3 regions of the Rhizobium laguerreae genome follow, and region 3 is predicted to be linked to each of the others. Evidence: riboswitches for the same ligand, from Rfam matches in the RefSeq annotation. Region 3 holds a riboswitch; each other region holds the start of a gene.

Region 1 (6,585 bases), 160 kb from region 3:
CTTGAAGCCGATCGGGCAGGAAAGGCCGGAAGCGAGCTGGCGATGGATCTGGCTTTCGGTCGTGCGCGCGCCGATCGCGCCCCAGCTGACGAGGTCAGCGATGTACTGCGGCGTGATCGTGTCGAGGAATTCGACGCCGGCGGGAAGGCCCATCGCATTGATGTTGAGCAGCAGACGCCGGGCGATGCGCAAGCCTTCCTCAATGCGGTAGCTGCCGTCGAGATGCGGGTCGTTCATCAGACCCTTCCAGCCGACGGTGGTGCGAGGTTTTTCGAAATAGACGCGCATGACGATCTCGAGGTCGCCGGCGAAGCGCTGCCGCTGTTCCGTGAGCCGAGCGGCATAGTCCCTGGCGGCAACGGGATCATGGATCGAGCAGGGGCCGATGACGACGATCAGGCGATCGTCTTCGCCCCGAAGAATTTGGTGGATCGCATCGCGATTGCTGGTCACGGTCTTACTGACATCAGCATTGCGGGGAATTTCCGCGATGATATCGGCAGGCTTGGTCAGGGGGGTAATTTCGACGATACGCAGATCGTCAATGGTATCAGACACGGTATGGCTCCTGTTTGGTCATACCCGCGCGGAACAAAAAAGCCGCCAGGTAGACTAGCGGCTGTTCGGGTTGTCGTCGCGTCGAATTCAGTTACGCATGGACCCGCATCCGCTGGGAGCAGCGGTACCAATAAAATCGCGAGGCGTAGATTGAGGTGATCGACATGAGGCGTGTGTAGCGCCAAGACCAGGCATTGTCACGTAGAATTTGCTGCCTGAAAAGCTGATGCTCTTGCGGGGCACCATACTCCCCGAGGAAGGCACGTCGCACTCGATCTCGCTCATCTGACGTCTTGCAAGTCTTTGTTTATGCATATCGCCCGAACTGTGTATGCTCCGGGCGATATGCGTTTTCATTGCTTTCGAATGTAGGTCCCGAGCTCAGAGAGCGTCGACGTTCACACCGACGGTGATGGCGCCGATTGGCGTTCCTTTGTCATCTGATATCGTGACGCTTGCCTGCGACTGTAGTGTCTGGGTCGACTCATCCTTTTCGATCTCGTCGACGAAGACGGCGTCCTTGCCGGCGCCGAAAGACTTCTGGAACTTGCCCTCGTCGCCCTGCCAGTAATCAGATGTGGTGTCGCTTTGACCGACATTCAGCCCCTTTGCATCCATGACGAAGATTTCCGTGATCTTGCCGCCGGAGGCCTCCTTCTTCCCCAGAAGGAATTTCGACAGGGCATTGTTGAGCACGCCGTCGATCATCGAGTGGTCGGAGCCATCGACTTCGGCACGCCACTTCTTGTCAAGAGCGTCGACATCAGCCGCGCTGAGATTGGCGTTGGCAGTGTTCTGCGCCTTGAGAGCCTCGATGATGGCAGGGTCGTTGAGCCAGGGCTTGACGTCGCTCGTCACGTAGTCGGAGATCGGGGCAAGCTTGGCATCCTGCGCCATGGATACGCCCATGGGTAGGCCGAATGCGGTGCAGGCCAAAAGAAATGCGGGCACGATTTTCTTCATAAGTGTTTCCTTCCGATTATAGGTTGCTGAAGACTAAGGCTATCAAACGAGGATGATGTCAGAACTCCTCCCAGGCGCCGGGAGCAGCGGCAATGGCGGCATTTCCTGCATGCCGCTGTACGGGGGCTCTCGGTTCGGGACGAGATTGGCGAGCGACTTGAACGGGTCTGGGCTGGCTGGCCGCAGACGCGCCGACGACGAACCTGCCGGCCGAGTCCTGCAGAAGGCGTCCCTGCTGCAGCAGTTCCTGGCAGGCCGCGTTGGTTTCCTCGACCATTGCCGCGTTCTGCTGCGTCGCTTGATCCATCTGGTTGATCGCACCGTTGATTTCCTGCAGACCCGTCGCCTGTTCGCGATAGGACTGAACGATGGAAGCGATACTGTCGCTGATACGGTTGATCTGCTCCTCGATCTTCAGCAAGGCGTCGCCGGTTTCGTTCACCAGCCCGACGCCTGCGGCAACTTCCTGGCCGGATACGTTGATAAGGTTCTTGATTTCCTTTGCCGCATTTGCCGACCGCTGGGCGAGTTCACGCACTTCCTGCGCGACAACCGCAAAACCCTTGCCGGCCTCGCCGGCACGCGCGGCTTCGACGCCGGCATTCAGCGCCAGCAGGTTCGTCTGAAACGCGATTTCATCGATGACGCCGATGATGCGGCCGATCTGGCTAGACGAGGTCTGAATACGGTCCATCGCGCCGATTGCATCGCGCACCACCGTCGCTGAGACATGGGCGCTCCGCTTTGTCTCCTCGACCAGCTTCCCGGCATTTTCGGCCCGCTGCGACGATGTTCTGACCGTGGTGGTCACCTCATCCAGTGCGGCGGCGGTCTGTTCCAGTGCTGCCGCCTGTTGCTCGGTCCGCTTGGCGAGTTGATCGGCGGAGGAGGCCAGCTCGCTGGAGCCGCCTTCAACCGCTACGGAGGCGGCCTTGATCTCCGTCAGCGCGGCCGCGACCGCTTCGACCATGTTGTTGAAATCTTGCCGCAATTTATCGAATTCCGGACCAAGATCGGCCAGATGTATCGAGAAGTCGCCTGCAGCGAGCTTTTCCAATGCTTTTGCGAGAGCGGTCATGACCAGCCGCTGGGTGTTGCTGGCTTCTTCCGTAAACAATGCGTTGCGCGCCCGTTCGGCGTCGAGCGAGGCGCTCTGCTCGGCAGCGGCTTGCTCTCTTTCGACCTTCGCAATCGCCTCGTGGCGGAAAACTTCCAATGCCCGTGCCAGAAAGCCGATCTCGTCGCCGTTTTCCTTGTAGGTCACGGGTGAAGCCAGATCGCCTTTCTGCAATGCGCTAATGCGTTCGCTGATGATCCGGATGGGCCGGCCAACAAGGCTGCGCATGGCGAGAAGGAAGGCGATGACGGCCAAGGCGGTGATCACGGACTGCGTGAGCAGCGATATGAGAACCTTCTGCCTGACTTCAGCAGCGATTTTTTCGACGGACCAGTTTGTAACGATATAGCCGGTGGCCTTGCCTGATTTATCCAGCGGGAGCGGCGCGATGATCGTGACCACACCGGCGGATATTCCGCTGTCGTCGATCGTCGTTTTCTCCGGCTTGGCACTGAGGCTCTTCGCCAGATCGGCCGGTGCGGGCAAACCGTTGATGCCATCGCGTGTCCAGGCGTCTACGGCGGCAGGCTCCGCGTTGAATGCGGCAAACTGCACGAGATCGAGCGAAGGGTCGTCGCGGTAGAGCGAATAGGCTTCACGGACGGCATTCGCCTTGCCCCATTTGACGCCGCCGGCGGCCAGAGAGGCAAACTGCTCCACATCCTTGGACCAGTTGGCCTTGGCGCCATCGATCAATGCCCGGGTTTCGTACATCCAGGTATAGGTGGCGAAAGCGGAAATGCCGCAGAGGTTGACGGCAACGATAATCGCCGCCAGCTTGGCGGTCAGAGGCATCGTTTTCAAAAAATGGAACATTCCGCGGCAGCCTAGAATTGCGGCTCAGTCGGAGATGTTCCCGACCGGCGTCTCAATACGGGCATCCACGCTGACGGTCACATCACGAGCCCTCATGCCCATGTCCGGATAGCAACCCAAAACGCGCAAACGCAGTGTGTGTTTGATATGTGAATAAATCATAAAGTAGAATGGGATGCCGGAGCACGCGCGTGTCATTTCGCTATTGCGCCCGCTGGAGATCTGCCTCGCTCCGCTGGGGAGAAGAGGTATGTCGCGCGTCCGTGTTCCCTACGCCCCGGCCGAAGAAAAGAGACAGATGGCACCGCTTGGCGCGCGCGGCTAGAATCAACCATCTGGTTCGCGGCTTGCCGCCGCGCCGGTTTGCTGAAATAGATGCGCCGTCAGGTGCCCGCCGTCCAGGCGGGAGAATCGGGAATCCGGTGCAAAGCCGGAACGTGCCCAACGCTGTAAGGCCGACGTTTGCCGCTTCACCACGCCACTGGCTTCTTGCCGGGAAGGCTGCGGCAGACGGATGACGCCCAGTCAGAAGACCGGCCTGGCAAGATAGACCGATCCGCGCGGACAGCGGGGCGGTTGCGTTGTTGGGGATTTGACGATGCGACCTTTTGATGAGGATGCCCTTTCGGCGGCGTCCGGTTTTTCCGTGGCTGAACGCGAGGCCGTCTATCATGCGATCATGACGCGGCGTGACGTTCGCAGCCAGTTCCTGCCCGATCCCTTGCCTGACGATGTTGTGCGGCGGTTGCTGACGGCCGCTCACCACGCACCCTCCGTCGGCTTCATGCAGCCGTGGAATTTCATTCTGGTGAAAAGTGCCGTTGTGCGGGCGCGCGTCCGGGATGCCTTCGCCAGTGCCAACGAGGAGGCGGCGCTGATGTTTGCCGGCGAGCGGCAGCAGGCCTACCGCGCTCTCAAGCTCGAAGGCATCGTGGAGGCGCCGCTCGGCATATGCGTGACCTGCGATCCCACGCGCAGCGGCAGCGTGGTGCTAGGTCGCACCCACAATCCGAGAATGGATTCATACTCGACCGTCTGCGCCATCCAGAATCTCTGGCTTGCGGCGCGGGCGGAAGGGGTGGGCATCGGTTGGGTCAGCATTTTTCGCGAAGGCGACCTGAAAACCATTCTCGGCATACCCGAGTATATCGAGGTGGTCGCTTGGCTCTGCGCCGGTTTCGTCGATCGGCTCTATGACGAGCCGGAACTCTCCGTCAAAGGCTGGCGGCAGCGGCTGCCGCTGGAGGATCTGGTCTTCCATGATGGATGGGGACTGAACACCTAGGGCAGTGCGGTGGAGCATGGCCTCAATCGCACAGTCACGACAGTCAAGGTGAGCAAACCGATGTCGGGTGTCGCCGACGCCGGTGAGGTATCTTTATTCCAGGCCTTTATATCGATACGCTGAAGGCGAATCCCGGAAATTCCAAGAGATATTCGGCTATCGGCGGCTCGATCGGAGGATAACGGCCCAATGAACATGATCGACTTGAAGGAACGCATCATCGTGATCACAGGCGGTGCGCGCGGCATCGGCTACGCTATCGCAGAGCGCGTCATCCAGTCTGGTGGCAAGGTGGCAATCTGGGACCTGAACGAAAACATGGCGAAGGACAGCGCTTCCGCTCTCGGCTCCGGCACCGTCGCTTTTGGCGTCAACGTTGCAGATTCCCAATCAGTCAAAAACGCGGCGGCAACTACCGAGGAGATTTTTGGCCGTATCGACGGCCTCGTCAATTCCGCCGGGATTACCGGTCCGGTTAAGCCCACGATTGAATACGATGTCATCGAGTGGAAAGACGTTGTCGATGTCTGCCTCACGGGAACCTTCAACTGCTGCCGCCACGTCGTTCCGGTCATGTTGAAGCACGACTACGGGCGGATCGTGAACATCTCCTCGGTTGCGGGCAAGGAAGGAAATCCGAACATCGCTGCCTATAGCGCAGCGAAAGCCGGTGTGTTGGGCTTCACCAAGTCTCTTGGCAAGGAACTCGCAAAGACGGGGATCGCCGTGAACGCGGTAACGCCGACCACAGCAAAGACACCTATATTGGACGGGCTGACACCGGAATTTATCGAATATATGCGCGTCCGTATTCCGCGCGACCGTTTTGTTGAACTTCATGAGATCGCGTCGATGGCCGTCTGGCTGCTCTCCGAAGAGAACTCCTTCACGACCGCATCGACGTTCGACCTGAGCGGTGGTCGTACGACCTACTGACCATGCTCAAGCTGTCCGCATTCACATCCCGCCGCTCGTTCACGCGACATGCCGTCATCTCATGCACCCCGGCATAACGCCGCTATGGCTCGGCCACCGCCGTTCCAGCTGTTCGATCACTGCTGCTGTTGCGGCTGCGGACCTGACGTTGCTGGGTTGGCGAGATCGATCGAGCCCTGATCTCCGGCCAGAAATTGCGGGCCGACCTGACGGACACGGTTTTGCGTCGGATCATAGGGGCGCTCGGGAACGGATGGTTGCGGCGCGGCGGCTGCGGGATTCTTCGCCGTGGGGTTGGTGCGGATGGTGGTGATCGAGCCCTGCTGCGGCGGTTCGCTCACCGCCTGCTTGCCGCGCATCTCCTCGTAATAGGCGGTGAGATTGCAGGCGCAAGAGGACTTTTCCCCGGGCGTACGGTTCTTGTAGGCAAAGGCGTTTTTCATGGCGCTGTAAGGCGTGCCCATTGCGACCGAGATCATGTTCGAGGCTTCGGTGCTCGTCACATCACGATAGAACAATTCGGTCTCGATACCCGGGCACATCTTGGCGCAGGTCTGGGCGTCGCGGCCGAAATCAACCGACGTGGCGTTTGAGCTGATCGGGAAGAAGCCGCCGTCGCAGCTGCGCACGCACATGGTGCTGACTGGCGACAGCATGTCTGCCCGCGGCAGGCCGTAACGCGGATCAACCTCTTCACCGCCGCCGAGCGGAATGAAGGTATCGGTGCGCATTGCCTGTTCCTCGACGCTAGGGGCGGGGTCGGCGGCGCTGCGATCGCTCGGGGCGTAGAAGTTTTCGCTGTTGCAGCCATTGCGCTCGAGAGCGGCAATCAGTTCGCGCCGCGCGCCGTCATTGGCACCGTTCTGGCCGGCCAGCACGTTGCGGCGGTCCTGGAGATAGCGGATATTGT
Region 2 (6,585 bases), on a different contig from region 3:
CCTTTTCCGGCAGCCAGAAATTGCCGGTGAGCCGGTTCCAGACCTCGAGATCCTTATCGTCCTCGATGCGGTTCCAGTTGACGGCGCGCACGCGCGAGGCGGGTTTGATTTGCATGTTCATTAGGTGGTCCCTCTTGAGGAATATGTCTGGGCGCCCCCTCATCCGCCTGCCGGCACCTTCTCCCCGCTGGGGAGAAGAGACTTGTGGCAGCGTCATCCGCAACCAAATCCCCCTCTCCCCAGCGGGGAGAGGGTTAGGGTGAGGGGGCTTCTGGCTCGCGGCCGAAATCAACTCACAGCGTACAAGACACGCAGCCCTGCACCTCGGTGCCGGACAGCGCCATCTGGCGAAGGCGGATGTAGTAGATCGTCTTGATGCCCTTCTTCCAGGCATGGATCTGCGACTTGTTGATGTCGCGCGTCGTTGCCGTGTCGCGGAAGAACAAGGTCAGCGACAGGCCCTGGTCGACATGCTGGGTCGCCGCCGCATAGGTGTCGATGATCTTCTCCGGCCCGATCTCGTAGGCATCCTGATAATAGTCGAGATTGTCGTTGGTCATGAACGGCGCCGGATAATAGACGCGGCCGATCTTGCCTTCCTTGCGGATCTCGATCTTCGAGACGATCGGATGGATCGAGGAGGTCGAGTGGTTGATGTAGGAGATCGAGCCCGTCGGCGGCACTGCCTGCAGGTTCTGGTTATAGAGGCCGGAGGCCATCACCGCCTTCTTCAGCGCGGCCCAGTCTTCCTGCGTCGGAATGTGGATCCCCGCCGTCTCGAACAGCGCCTTCACCCTCTCCGTCGCCGGCTCCCAGAGCCGGTCGGTATATTTGTCGAAATAGTCGCCGGAGGCATATTTCGAGTTCTCGAAGCCCTTGAAAATCTGGCCCCGTTCGACCGCCAAAAGATTCGAGGCGCGGATCGCGTGATAGGTCACCGTATAGAAATAGATATTGGTGAAATCGACGCCTTCGTCGGAGCCGTAGAAGATGCGTTCGCGGGCGAGGTAACCGTGCAGGTTCATCTGACCGAGGCCGATCGCATGGCTCTCGTCATTGCCCTTCTCGATCGAGGGAACCGAGGAAATGTGGCTCATGTCGGAAACGGCCGTCAGCGCCCGGATCGAGGTCTCGATCGTCTTGCCGAAATCAGCCGAATCCATTGCCGCCGCGATATTCAGCGAGCCGAGATTGCAAGAAATGTCCTTGCCGAGATGTTTGTAGGAAAGGTCGTCATGATATTCGCTCGCCTCGCTCACCTGCAGGATCTCCGAGCAGAGATTGCTCATCGAGATGCGCCCGGCGATCGGGTTCGCCCGGTTCACCGTGTCCTCGAACATAATGTAGGGGTAGCCGCTCTCGAACTGGATTTCGGCAAGCACCTGGAAGAATTCGCGCGCCTTGATCTTCTTCTTGGAGATGCGGGCGTCATCAGCCATCTCGCGGTACTTTTCCGTCACCGAAATCTCAGTGAACGGCACGCCATAGACGCGCTCCACGTCACAGGGCGAGAACAGGTACATATCCTCGTTGTTCTTGGCGAGCTCAAAGGTGATATCGGGCACGACGACGCCGAGCGACAGCGTCTTGATGCGGATCTTCTCGTCGGCATTTTCGCGCTTGGTGTCGAGGAAGCGCATGATGTCGGGGTGGTGGGCGTTGAGATAGACGGCACCCGCCCCCTGCCGCGCGCCGAGCTGGTTGGCGTAGGAGAAGCTGTCTTCGAGCAGCTTCATGACAGGGATAATGCCCGAAGACTGGTTCTCGATATGCTTGATCGGCGCGCCCGCCTCGCGAATATTCGTCAGCGACAGCGCCACGCCGCCGCCGCGCTTTGACAATTGCAATGCCGAATTGATCGACCGGCCGATCGATTCCATATTGTCCTCGACGCGTAGCAGGAAGCAGGAAACCAGTTCGCCGCGCTGCTTCTTGCCGGCATTGAGGAAGGTCGGCGTCGCCGGCTGGAAGCGGCCGGAAATGATCTCGTCGACCATGTCGCGGGCAAGGGCCTCGTCGCCGCGCGCAAGCGCCAGCGCCACCATGCAGATGCGGTCCTCATAGCGCTCGAGATAGCGCTTTCCGTCGAAGGTCTTCAGCGTATAGCTGGTGTAGTATTTGAAGGCGCCGAGGAAGGTCGGGAAACGGAACTTCTTGGCATAGGCCTGGTCGAACAGATCCCGCACGAAATTGAAGGAATACTGGTCGAGAACCTCCTGCTCGTAATAGCCCTCGGTCACGAGGTAATCGAGCTTTTCGCGGAGATTGTGAAAGAACACCGTGTTCTGGTTCACATGCTGCAGGAAATATTGCTTGGCAGCCATTCGATCCTTGTCGAGCTGGATCCGCCCCTCGTCGTCATAGAGGTTCAGCATCGCATTCAGCGCGTGGTAGTCGAGCGCTTCCGCCACTTTCAAAGGGCGTTCGCCGGCGGGATGAGCCAATGTGTGATGCGGTTTTGCGCCCGCATCCCGCGTCAGATTTGTTCCCGTGTCCAAAATCGTTCCATTCCGTGTTTGACCTTGGCGACATCGTCTTCGGTGCCCATGAGCTCGAACCTGTAGAGGTAAGGCACCTGGCATTTCTGCGAGACCACGTCGCCGGCGAGCCCATAGGTCTCGCCGAAATTGCTGTTGCCCGCAGCGATCACGCCGCGGATGTGTCCTCGGTTTTCCGCATCGTTGAGGAAACGGATCACCTGCTTGGGAACGGCACCCTTGCCGCCGTCGCCGCTATAGGTCGGCACAACAAGCACGAAGGGTTCGCGAATTTGGAACGCGTCTGCGCCAATTGGCGGAATGCGCGCCGCGCGCAGTCCGAGCTTGGCGACGAACCGATGGGTATTCTCGGATCGGCTGGAATAATAGACGATCAGCCCCATCGTCTGTCCTCAGCTCAGGAAAGTGCGCTGATCATGTCGGGACGGAAGCCGGCCCAATGCTGCTCGCCGGCGATGACGACAGGCGCCTGCATGTAGCCGAGGCTGCGGACGCGATCGAGCGCTTCGGCATCCTGCGAAATATCGACGATGTCATAGTCGACACCCAGGCGGTCCAGAGCGCGGTAGGTGGCAGTGCACTGGACGCAGGCAGGCTTGCTGTAGACGGTGATGGTCATAATATTCCTCGTGACGACGCGATTGGGACGCAGGACATTGATCGGAAATCTGTCGATATCCGTCGAAAAATCTCGGTGATTTGAGCTATGCGGCTATTTAGCCGCTGGGCGTACTCCGCCCTCTACCTCTAGCGGGTGGCGGCCTGAACTGAGATACTGACATGACTTCACCCCGAAGTGGCTCAATACGAAGGTTTCGGGGGCGAAGGTTCGGGCCTGCGAAACGCGATGCGGAGATTCCCCGCAGCCATGCAACGCGACCTTCCGGACACCCCGCCCGTGGACGTTTCGTTCGAGGCAGGTCTCCTGGCTCACGGGTCAAAGCACCCTGTCCCAGCCTTCCCGGAGCATCATGCTCCAGTGACCTGAAATCGGACAGTTGCTCGCCGCTTACAGTTGCGGGGGCAGCTCCGGCATTGCCGCGCCATGATGGCGAAACGCACCGAATTCCCGTCTTAGCCATCGATCCCTACGAATCGATGGAACCTCGAACACTAGATATAGTACGCCAATCCAAATTCGCGTCAACGGATGGTTTGTGCATTGCGTTACGACAGATTTGAAATCGCTACGTTCCTGTGAAAAACACGGATAACGAAAGCTTAAGGAAAGCAGGCTGTGGAGAAAGCCCCGATGAAGAGAGCCGACCCTATGGCCGGTCCCGCGATTTTCGATTCAAGATTGGGCCCGAATCGTCGATAGGACATCCCCCCGGTGACGAACGCCGGAGGGAGGAAGTCAGAAATGTTATATCTTTATCCGAAGCAGCCGCAGCGCATTGATCGTCACCAGCACGGTGGCGCCGGTATCGGCGAGGATCGCCGGCCAGAGACCGGTGATGCCGGCGATCGTCGTCACCAGGAACACCGCCTTAAGCCCGAGTGCGATGGTGATATTCTGCAGGATGTTGCGCATCGTGCGTTTGGAAAGTTCGATCATTCGCGCCACATCGCCGACGCGTCCGTGCAACACGGCCGCATCCGCCGTCTCCAGCGCCACGTCGGTGCCGCCGCCCATGGCGATGCCGATATCGGCCGCGGCCAGTGCCGGAGCATCGTTGATGCCGTCGCCGACCTTGGCGACGACGAAGCCCTGGCGCTTCAATTCGCCGACGACCCGCTGCTTGTCCTCAGGCATCATCTCGCCGCGCCAGTCGATGCCGAGCATGCCGGCAACGGCTGCTGCCGTCCGCTTGTTGTCGCCGGTCAGCATCATCGCCTTGACGCCGGCTGATTTGAGGGCAGCGAGCCCGGCCTCGGCATCCTCGCGCGGCTCGTCGCGCATGGCGATCAGGCCGGCCGCAACACCGTTGACGAGCAGCACCGACACGCTCTTTCCCTCGTCGTTCAGCGCCGTGATGCATGCATCCTGTTCCGCGCTGAGCGTCCCGCGCTCGCGGGCGGCAGGCGGCGATAGCAGATCCAACGTCTCGCCACCAACCTTGCCGCTGACACCCTTACCCGGCAGCGCTTCCAGCTCGAAGGCCGGCGGCACGGGAACGCCGTCCGCCTTGGCGCGATTGCGGATCGCCAGTGCCAGCGGGTGGCTGGAACCCTGCTCCAACACCGCCGCGCGCGACAGCACCTGCGCCTCGCTCGGGCCAAAGGAAATGATGTCAGTCACCTGAGGCTTGCCTTCAGTCAGCGTGCCTGTTTTGTCGAAGGCGACCATCGTCACCTTGCCGAGCGTTTCCAGCACCGCGCCGCCCTTCATCAACAGCCCGCGCCGTGCACCTGCCGAAAGCGAGGCGGCGATCGCCGCCGGCGTCGAGATGACGAGCGCACAGGGGCAGCCGATCAAAAGGATGGCAAGGCCCTTATAGACCCATTCGCCCCACGGCCCAGCGAACAGCAGCGGCGGAACGACCGCGACGAGTGCTGCGACCACGAGCACGCCGGGCGTGTAATAGCGCGAAAACCGATCGATGAAGCGTTCGGTCGGCGCCTTCGATTCCTGTGCCTCCTCCACCAGCTTGACGACGCGGGCGATGGTATTGTCGGCCGCGGCGGCCGTGACGCGAACCCTGAGCACCGCATCGCCATTCACCGTACCGGCAAAAACGACGGCATCGACGCCCTTGCGCACCGGCGTGCTCTCGCCCGTCACCGGCGCCTCGTCGATCGCACTCTCGCCTGAGATGATGATGCCGTCCGCCGAGATACGGTCGCCAGGGCGAACCATGATGATGGCGCCGACAGCAAGGCTTTCTGCCGGCACTTCCCGCGTCTGGCCATTGTTTTCGAGCAGCGCATTCTTCGGCACCAGACCCGTCAGCGACTGGATACTTTCGCGCGCCTTGCCCGCCGCCACCCCCTCCAGCAACTCGCCGACGAGGAACAGGAACACGACGGTTGCCGCCTCTTCGCCGGCATTGATGATGACGGCGCCGACGGCGGCGATCGTCATCAGCATCTCGATCGAAAACGGTGTTCCTGAGAAGGCGGCCATGATGGCGCGCCGCGCGATCGGCACCAGCCCGATCAGCATGGCGACGGTGAAGGCATAGGACGCGATCGCCGGCACGAGATGGCCGACGGTATAGGCGGCAACGAGTGCTGCACCCGAAAGGATGGTCAGCCGGCCCTTCCTGCTCTGCCACCAGGGACCGGCCATCGGCGCATGGTCGTGCCCGTGCAGCCCCTCGATTTCCTTCTCGCCATGATCGTGAGGATGATCGTGGTCATGGCCCGCGTGATCGCGGTGATCATGTCCATGGTCGTGACGATGCTGCGCGCCCTGGGTATGCGCAGGCGCAGCGGTTCCGGCAAACGGCGCGACGGAATAGCCGAGCCCGGTCACCTTCTTCTCGATCGCCTTGAGATCGCTGCTGCCATCGTGGCGGACGGTCATCGTGCCCGCCATCACCGAAACGGAAACATCGGCGACACCCGTCAAGCGTCTGACCGCCGTATCGATCTTGGTTGCGCAGGAGGCGCAATCCATGCCGCCAACCCGGTATCGTGTCTCGCTCTCAGCCATGATCCGCTTCCTTGTCAAATAGAAGCATCCCTCCTACATCCTCTAGCGACTAGAGGTGCAAGAGGAAAATCATGAAAAAGATCACCATTGGTGAAGCTGCCCGCCAGAGCGGCGTCAAGGTGCCGACGGTGCGTTATTATGAAAGCATCGGCCTGCTCGCGGCCCCGAGCCGTAGCGAGGGCAACCAGCGCTCCTTCGAGCCTGCCGATATCAGCCGTCTCGCCTTCATCCGCCACGCCCGCGAACTCGGTTTCGAGATCGACGCGATCCGCACGCTGCTCACCCTGCAGGACGATCCGCACCAGTCCTGCGCCTCGGCCGACGCCATCGCCAAGGCCCGCCTGATCGAGGTCGAGCAGCGCATCCGCAGCCTGATGGCGCTGAAGGCCGAGCTGGAAACCATGGTGGAAGGCTGCGGCCACGGCCGCGTCGACCAATGCCGCGTCATCGAGGTGCTCGCCGACCACGGCCAGTGCACGCATCCGCACC
Region 3 (6,585 bases):
CGCTCAGATCTCGCCTGAGACCTCGCGGCGACGGCGGTCGAGTTCTTCGCTGTAGCGGCGCAGCGTATAACTTTCACTGAGCTGGCCGATCACCTTGCGTTCGATCAGGTTGTTGACGACTGCGAGCGCTTCGCTTTCGCTCTTGTCGAAGATCGCCGCCGCCTGCCTGGCATTCATCTGCGGCTGCAGGAAATCGTTGCGGTAGTGGATGAAATCGGCAAGCGTCTTGCCCTCGTCCTGCGCGTCGGTCGGATTGGCGTAGATCTCCGGCACCAGCACCAGGCCCGCATATTTGTCGCTCTCCTCGACGAGGATGACGCGCTGGGTCGAGCCGATCGGGAAGGCCTGCTTGAATTCCCCCAGAGAAATGCCCGCCCTTGCCGTCTTGACGTCGGCGCGCATCAGCTTGTCGACCGTCAGATTGCGGATCCAGCCGACATCATGGGCGCTGCGGATGCTTTCTCCGCGCAGATGAAAGCGCCATGTGGCGAAGGAGTAGCCGAAGGTCGAGCGCACGACGAGCGAGGAGGTGATGACGGCGGCGAGCACCAGCGCCGTGATCGGAAAATCGCCGGTGATTTCGAGCGCCAGGAACGTCATGGTCAGCGGCCCGCCGATGACGGCGACGGCAAGCGAACTCATGCCGACCACGGCATAGATGACGGGCGTCAGCGTCGCATCGGCGAAATAGGGGCCGCAGTAAGCAAAGAGTTTGCCGAGCAGGGCGCCCATGAATAGCGAGGCGAAGAACAGCCCGCCCCTGAAGCCGGAGCCGATCGAGATCGCCGAGGCGAAGGATTTCAAGAGGAAGAGGCCGATCAGCGTCGGGATCGCCACCTCATGGGAAAGGTTGAGATGCAGCGCGCCGTGGCCGGCCGAGAGCACCTGCGGCGAGATCATCGCCAACAGCCCGACGATGATGCCGCCGAGTGCCGGGCGGAAGGGCGGGGCGATCGAGCTCTTGCGCGCCAACTCCTCGACAAAGGCGACGCCCTGCATGATCAGGATGCCGACACCGGCGCAGAACGCACCGAGCAGCAGCGCCGGGACATAATCGGCCGGCACGACCGAGCCGAAGCTGCCGATATCGATGGTGAAGTCGCTACCGGCGAGCAGCCTTGCGACCAAGGTGGAGACAAGGGCGGAAACGACGACAGGCGTCAGCGAGACGATCGTATAGGTGCCGATGATCAGCTCGAAAGCATAGAAGGCCCCGGTCAACGGCGCGTTGAAGGCGGCGGCGATGGCGCCCGCCGCGCCGCAGCCAACGAGGGTGCGCAGGTCCGAGCGGCGAAGCTGCAGCTTCAGCCCGAATTTCGAGGCGAGGCCGGCGGCAAGCTGGGTATAGCCGGCCTCCAGGCCGACGGAGGCCCCGAAACCGTTGGAGATCAGGTTCTGCACGGCAACGATGATGCTGTCGGTCAGGGACAGGCGGCCGCCATGCAGCGCATTGGCCTCGATAGGGTCGACCATCGGCTTCTTGCGCCGTTTCGCCAGAACCAGAAGCAACAGGCCGAGCAAGGCGCCGCCGATGACGGGGGCGGTGAGCAGCAGCATCTTGTTCTCGATCTCGGAGGAGCTCAATCTTTCGCTGTCGGCGATGCCGAAGACCAGCTGATGCAACTCGTTGGAGACGTAGCTCATGCCGGTGACGGCGAGACCCGAGATGATGCCGACGACGGCGCCCGCCAGCGACAGGCCGACCTCGCTGCGCCGGGTCAGCGCCCGCAAGCGTCCCGGATCGAAGAAAACACGCAGCGCGCGGAAACGGCGCCGATCCAATTTCATAAGCATGGCAAGACAACTAGGCAGGGAGAGGCCCGGTCAAGGGCGAAGGCGAAGGCGCAGTCCGCTTGCGACGCAATTGCGGCGAAAACCCGGCGGGCGGGATAAATATTTGTGACGTAAGTCTCTGATAATGACGATGTTTTAGGTAGAGTAAGTCGTGTTGGAGCAGGCCATACCGGGTGGCCGTCAACTGGTCGACCGCCAAGCCCGGTTGACTTCACCCCTGCGCTTGCCTAACCATCCGGATAACGGATGGTCGACTGACCATCCTGACATAACGGATGGTTCCGGATCGGTGTTACGCCCTTCCGGATGAAAAGGGAATGTGACGGGGCGGACCCAAGCCGGGCGCCTTCATCACAGCCGACCCCGCGACTGTAGAGCGGTCAGGGTCTTCCATCCGGCATCAGGCCTTTCGGCTGACGGCTTGCAATAGTGCAAGCGGGCGGGATGGACGACATGCCGGAAAAGCCACTGGATATGCATGGTGATCAACCGGGGTCGGACGCCTCTCAAGTCTACGAATCGTCCACCTTTTCACTGATGCAGCCGGGAAGGCGAGGATGATCCGCTGGCACGATCAGGGCGACCGGTTTCCGGTCTGCCCCGATCGCGGCCGATAACCGCGAGCCAGGAGACCTGCCATGCGTGCCGGGCGAGAAGCCCACACTTGGGCACTATGCCCGTTGCCAGCACGGAGGTTGTCTTGGCTGAACGATTGAATTCGGCGCGGCCTAGTGCGGCGCGCGCGACGCCTCCAAGCAGCGCTGCAAGAGCAGCGCTTTCGGCCACTTATGTCGAATGCTGGGTACCCCCCTCTGTCCTGCCGGACATCTCCCCCACAAGGAGGGAGATCGGCAAGCAGCACAACGGTCGTCCTACGTCAATTGTTTGGAGAAAAGCTCTCGGCGATTCAATCTCCCCCCTTGTGGGGGAGATGTCCGGCAGGACAGAGGGGGGTGTCACACCCTCAGTAGCCGAGAAAGGTGCATTCAGAGCAAGCCACGACTACGCACTCTCCGTGAGGGGCGTTTGAGTATGACCGCCACCTTCATCCTCGGCGGCGCACGCTCCGGCAAATCCCGTTTCGCCGAAGACCTCGTGGCGGCAACCGGTCTCGATCGTCACTACGTCGCCACCGGCCGCGCCTGGGACGAGGAGATGCAGGCGCGCATCGCCCAACACAAGGCCGACCGCGGCCCATCCTGGACGACGCATGAAGAGCCGCTCGATCTTGTCGGCAAGCTCGCCGCCATCGACGGCGAGGGGCGCATCGTCCTGATCGATTGCCTGACGCTCTGGGTCACCAATCTGATGACGGAGGAGCGGGACGTGGCGACGGAATTTGCCGCCCTTGCCGATTTCCTTCCCGCCGCGAAAGCGCGGCTCGTTTTCGTTTCCAACGAGGTCGGTCTCGGCATCGTGCCCGACAATCGCATGGCGCGGGATTTTCGCGATCATGCCGGCCGCTTGCACCAATCGATCGCGGCGAAGGCCGCCGAAGTTTATTTCATCGCGGCAGGCCTGCCGCTGAAAATGAAGGGTTAAGTCCATGAACCAGCAAAAAATTCCTGCAACCGTCATCACCGGCTTTCTTGGCGCCGGCAAGACGACGATGATCCGCAACCTGCTCACCAATGCCGGCGGCAAGAAGATTGCGCTGATCATCAACGAATTCGGCGATCTCGGCGTCGACGGCGACGTGCTGAAGGGCTGCGGTGCGGAGAATTGCACCGAGGACGACATCATCGAGCTCACCAATGGCTGCATCTGCTGCACGGTTGCGGACGATTTCATTCCGACGATGACGAAGCTGCTCGAGCGCGAGCAGAGGCCCGACCATATCGTCATCGAGACCTCGGGCCTTGCTTTGCCGCAGCCTCTGGTCGCCGCCTTCAACTGGCCCGATATCCGCACGCAGGTGACCGTCGACGGCGTCATCACGGTGGTCGACAGTGCTGCCGTTGCCGCCGGCCGTTTCGCCGATGACCATGATGCCGTCGATGCGCGCCGTGCCGAGGATGAATCGCTCGATCACGAAAGCCCGATCGAGGAGCTGTTCGAGGATCAGTTGACCTGCGCCGATCTCATCGTGCTCAACAAGACAGACCTGATCGATGCCGCCGGTCTTATCAGGGTACGCGACGAGGTCGCCTCCCGCACCGTCCGCAAGCCCGTGATGATCGAAGCGAGGAATGGCGAGGTGTCGGCTGGCATTCTGCTCGGCCTCGGCATCGGCACGGAGGACGATGTCGCCAATCGCAAGTCGCATCACGAGCTGGAGCATGAGGACGGTGCGCCGCACGACCATGACGAATTCGACAGCTTCGTCGTTGAGCTCGGACCCATTGCCGATCCGGCCGGCTTCATCGAAGCGCTGAAGGGCATCATATCAGCCCATGACGTGCTGCGCCTCAAGGGTTTCGTCGATGTCTCGGGCAAGCCGATGCGCCTGCAGCTCCAGGCCGTCGGCAGCCGCATCGACCATTATTTCGACCGCGCCTGGACGTCTGGCGAAAGGCGCGCCACACGCCTCGTCGTCATCGGCCTGCACGAAATGGATCAGGACGCGGTGAGAGCGGCGATCGAAGCGCTGGCCTAACCCGATGCATCTGCTTCTGGCTCAACAGGGAACGATCAGTGACGGCGAGGAGGCGATCGACCTTGGGCAGACGCCGGGCGATATCCTGTTCCTGTCGGCTGCCGACAGCGAGCTTGCCGCGATCGCAACCGCCCATCGCGAGCGCGGGGCGGGGCCTTCGCTCCGGCTCGCCAGCCTGATGAGCATGAAGCACCCGATGTCTGTCGATACCTATGTGGAGCGCACGGCGCGGCATGCCAAGCTGATCATCGTCCGTGCGCTCGGTGGCGCCAGCTATTTCCACTATGCGCTGGAGGCGCTGCATGCGGCAGCAGCGCGCGCCGGTGCGCTGATCGCGGTGCTGCCGGGCGACGCCAGGCCGGATGCGGGGCTTGTGCCTTTCTCGAATATCGGGCTCGACGACCTCAACGCGCTCTGGGCCTATCTGATCGAGGGCGGCGATGCCAACGCGCAGGCTTTTCTTGACTATGCCGGGGCGATGCTGTCGGGCGCCGAGAAGCCGGCGCCGGCCGTGCCACTGATGAAGGCGGGTATCTGGTGGCCGGGGCGGGGGTTGATCGGGGTCGAGGAGTGGCGGCGGGTTGTTGCTGCGGAGGTATCTTCGCGTGTGGCTGTCCCTTTGTCGGTCGAGCTTGAGACACCCCCCTCTGTCCTGCCGGACATCTCCCCCACAAGGGGGGAGATCGAGGATGAGAGGTCTCGCTCCATCTCCTCGGCCGAAGGTACGGCATCCTCCAACGTTTCTTTTGTGGGAAGCTCAAGCGACTTGCCGATCTCCCCCCTTGTGGGGGAGATGTCCGGCAGGACAGAGGGGGGTACTACGAACTCGACGCAACAGGCATCTCCCATCGTCGCCATCAGCTTCTACCGCGCCCTCGTCCAAAGCGGCGAGACCGGGCCGATCGAAGCTCTGATCGAGGCGCTGACGACACTTGGCCTCCGGCCGCTGCCGGTCTTTGCCTATAGCCTCAAGGATCCGGTTTCGACAGGCATTCTCGAAAGCGTGTTTTCGACGCTGAAACCCGATGTCGTCATCAACACGACGGGCTTTGCGGTCTCGGCACCGGGTGCGGACCGGCAGCCGACGGTGCTGGAGGCGAATGAGGCGATCGTGCTGCAGGCGATCCTGTCGGCCTCGTCGAGGGAGGCATGGCTCTCTTCCTCACAAGGCCTGTCGGCGCGCGATCTCGGCATGAACGTGGCGCTTCCCGAAGTCGACGGTCGGGTGCTGGCGCGGGCGATCTCCTTCAAGACGGCGGCCCGCTACGACGCGCGGGTCGAGACCAATATCGTCGCCAGCCAGGCCGATGCCGGCCGGGTGCATTATACGGCGGAGCTTGCCGCCAATTGGGCACGGCTGCGAAAGACTTCCGTGGGCGACCGGCGCATCGCGCTCGTCATGGCGAATTATCCGAACCGCGACGGTCGGCTCGGCAACGGCGTCGGCCTGGATACGCCGGCCGGCACCATCGAGGTGCTTCGCGCCATGCGGGCGGCGGGTTATCCGGTCGCTGACATTCCGGCCGACGGCGACGCGCTGATCCGCCACCTGATGGAAGGGCCGACCAATTCCGGTTCTGACGGAAAAATCATCCGCGAGACGCTTTCTCTGAGTCGCTACAACAGCTTCCTGGAATCTCTTCCCAATAAGATTCAGAATGAGGTGAGCGCCCGCTGGGGCAGCCCGCAAGACGATCCGTATTTTCGCGAGGGCGTCTTCGCCCTGCCGTTTACACGTTTCGGCGACGTGCTCGTCGGCATCCAGCCGGCGCGCGGCTACAATATCGATCCGAAGGAAAGTTATCATTCGCCGGATCTCGTGCCGCCGCACGGCTATCTCGCCTTCTATGCTTTCCTGCGCCGCGAATTCGGCGCCCATGCGATCATCCACATGGGTAAACACGGCAATCTCGAATGGCTGCCCGGCAAGGCGCTGGCGCTGTCTGAAAGCTGTTATCCTGAGGCGATCCTCGGACCGTTGCCGCATCTCTATCCCTTCATCGTCAACGATCCAGGCGAGGGCACGCAAGCCAAGCGCCGAAGTGCGGCCGTCATCATCGACCACCTGACGCCGCCTTTGACGCGGGCCGAAAGCTATGGGCCGCTGAAGGATCTGGAGGCGCTGGTTGACGAATATTATGAGGCCTCCGGCGGCGATCCTCGCCGCATCCGCCTGCTCAGCCGTCAGATCCTCG

Evidence for each region. Region 3 has a riboswitch for cobalamin ahead of cobU (bifunctional adenosylcobinamide kinase/adenosylcobinamide-phosphate guanylyltransferase). Riboswitches for the same ligand answer to the same signal wherever they lie in the genome.
Region 1: linked by a shared signal. The riboswitch ahead of bluB (5,6-dimethylbenzimidazole synthase) and the one ahead of cobU (bifunctional adenosylcobinamide kinase/adenosylcobinamide-phosphate guanylyltransferase) in region 3 are both predicted to bind cobalamin.
Region 2: linked by a shared signal. The riboswitch ahead of nrdH (glutaredoxin-like protein NrdH) and the one ahead of cobU (bifunctional adenosylcobinamide kinase/adenosylcobinamide-phosphate guanylyltransferase) in region 3 are both predicted to bind cobalamin.

The regions. Positions count from the first base shown of each region.
Region 1 is NZ_JAAXQT010000001.1:1,153,670-1,160,254, forward strand. Features, by position in the region: gene HFO71_RS05710 (3-deoxy-7-phosphoheptulonate synthase) at 1-558, opposite strand, end outside; gene HFO71_RS05715 (hypothetical protein) at 940-1,521, opposite strand; gene HFO71_RS05720 (methyl-accepting chemotaxis protein) at 1,580-3,454, opposite strand; cobalamin riboswitch at 3,823-4,010, shown strand; gene bluB (5,6-dimethylbenzimidazole synthase) at 4,053-4,739, shown strand; gene HFO71_RS05730 (SDR family NAD(P)-dependent oxidoreductase) at 4,929-5,675, shown strand; gene HFO71_RS05735 (DUF2865 domain-containing protein) at 5,792-6,585, opposite strand, start outside.
Region 2 is NZ_JAAXQT010000022.1:15,030-21,614, reverse strand. Features, by position in the region: gene nrdF (class 1b ribonucleoside-diphosphate reductase subunit beta) at 1-121, opposite strand, end outside; gene nrdE (class 1b ribonucleoside-diphosphate reductase subunit alpha) at 294-2,498, opposite strand; gene nrdI (class Ib ribonucleoside-diphosphate reductase assembly flavoprotein NrdI) at 2,477-2,881, opposite strand; gene nrdH (glutaredoxin-like protein NrdH) at 2,896-3,117, opposite strand; cobalamin riboswitch at 3,397-3,622, opposite strand; gene HFO71_RS35070 (heavy metal translocating P-type ATPase) at 3,865-6,096, opposite strand; gene HFO71_RS35065 (MerR family transcriptional regulator) at 6,168-6,585, shown strand, end outside.
Region 3 is NZ_JAAXQT010000001.1:992,612-999,196, forward strand. Features, by position in the region: gene HFO71_RS04920 (chloride channel protein) at 4-1,794, opposite strand; cobalamin riboswitch at 2,054-2,449, shown strand; gene cobU (bifunctional adenosylcobinamide kinase/adenosylcobinamide-phosphate guanylyltransferase) at 2,827-3,336, shown strand; gene cobW (cobalamin biosynthesis protein CobW) at 3,341-4,390, shown strand; gene cobN (cobaltochelatase subunit CobN) at 4,395-6,585, shown strand, end outside.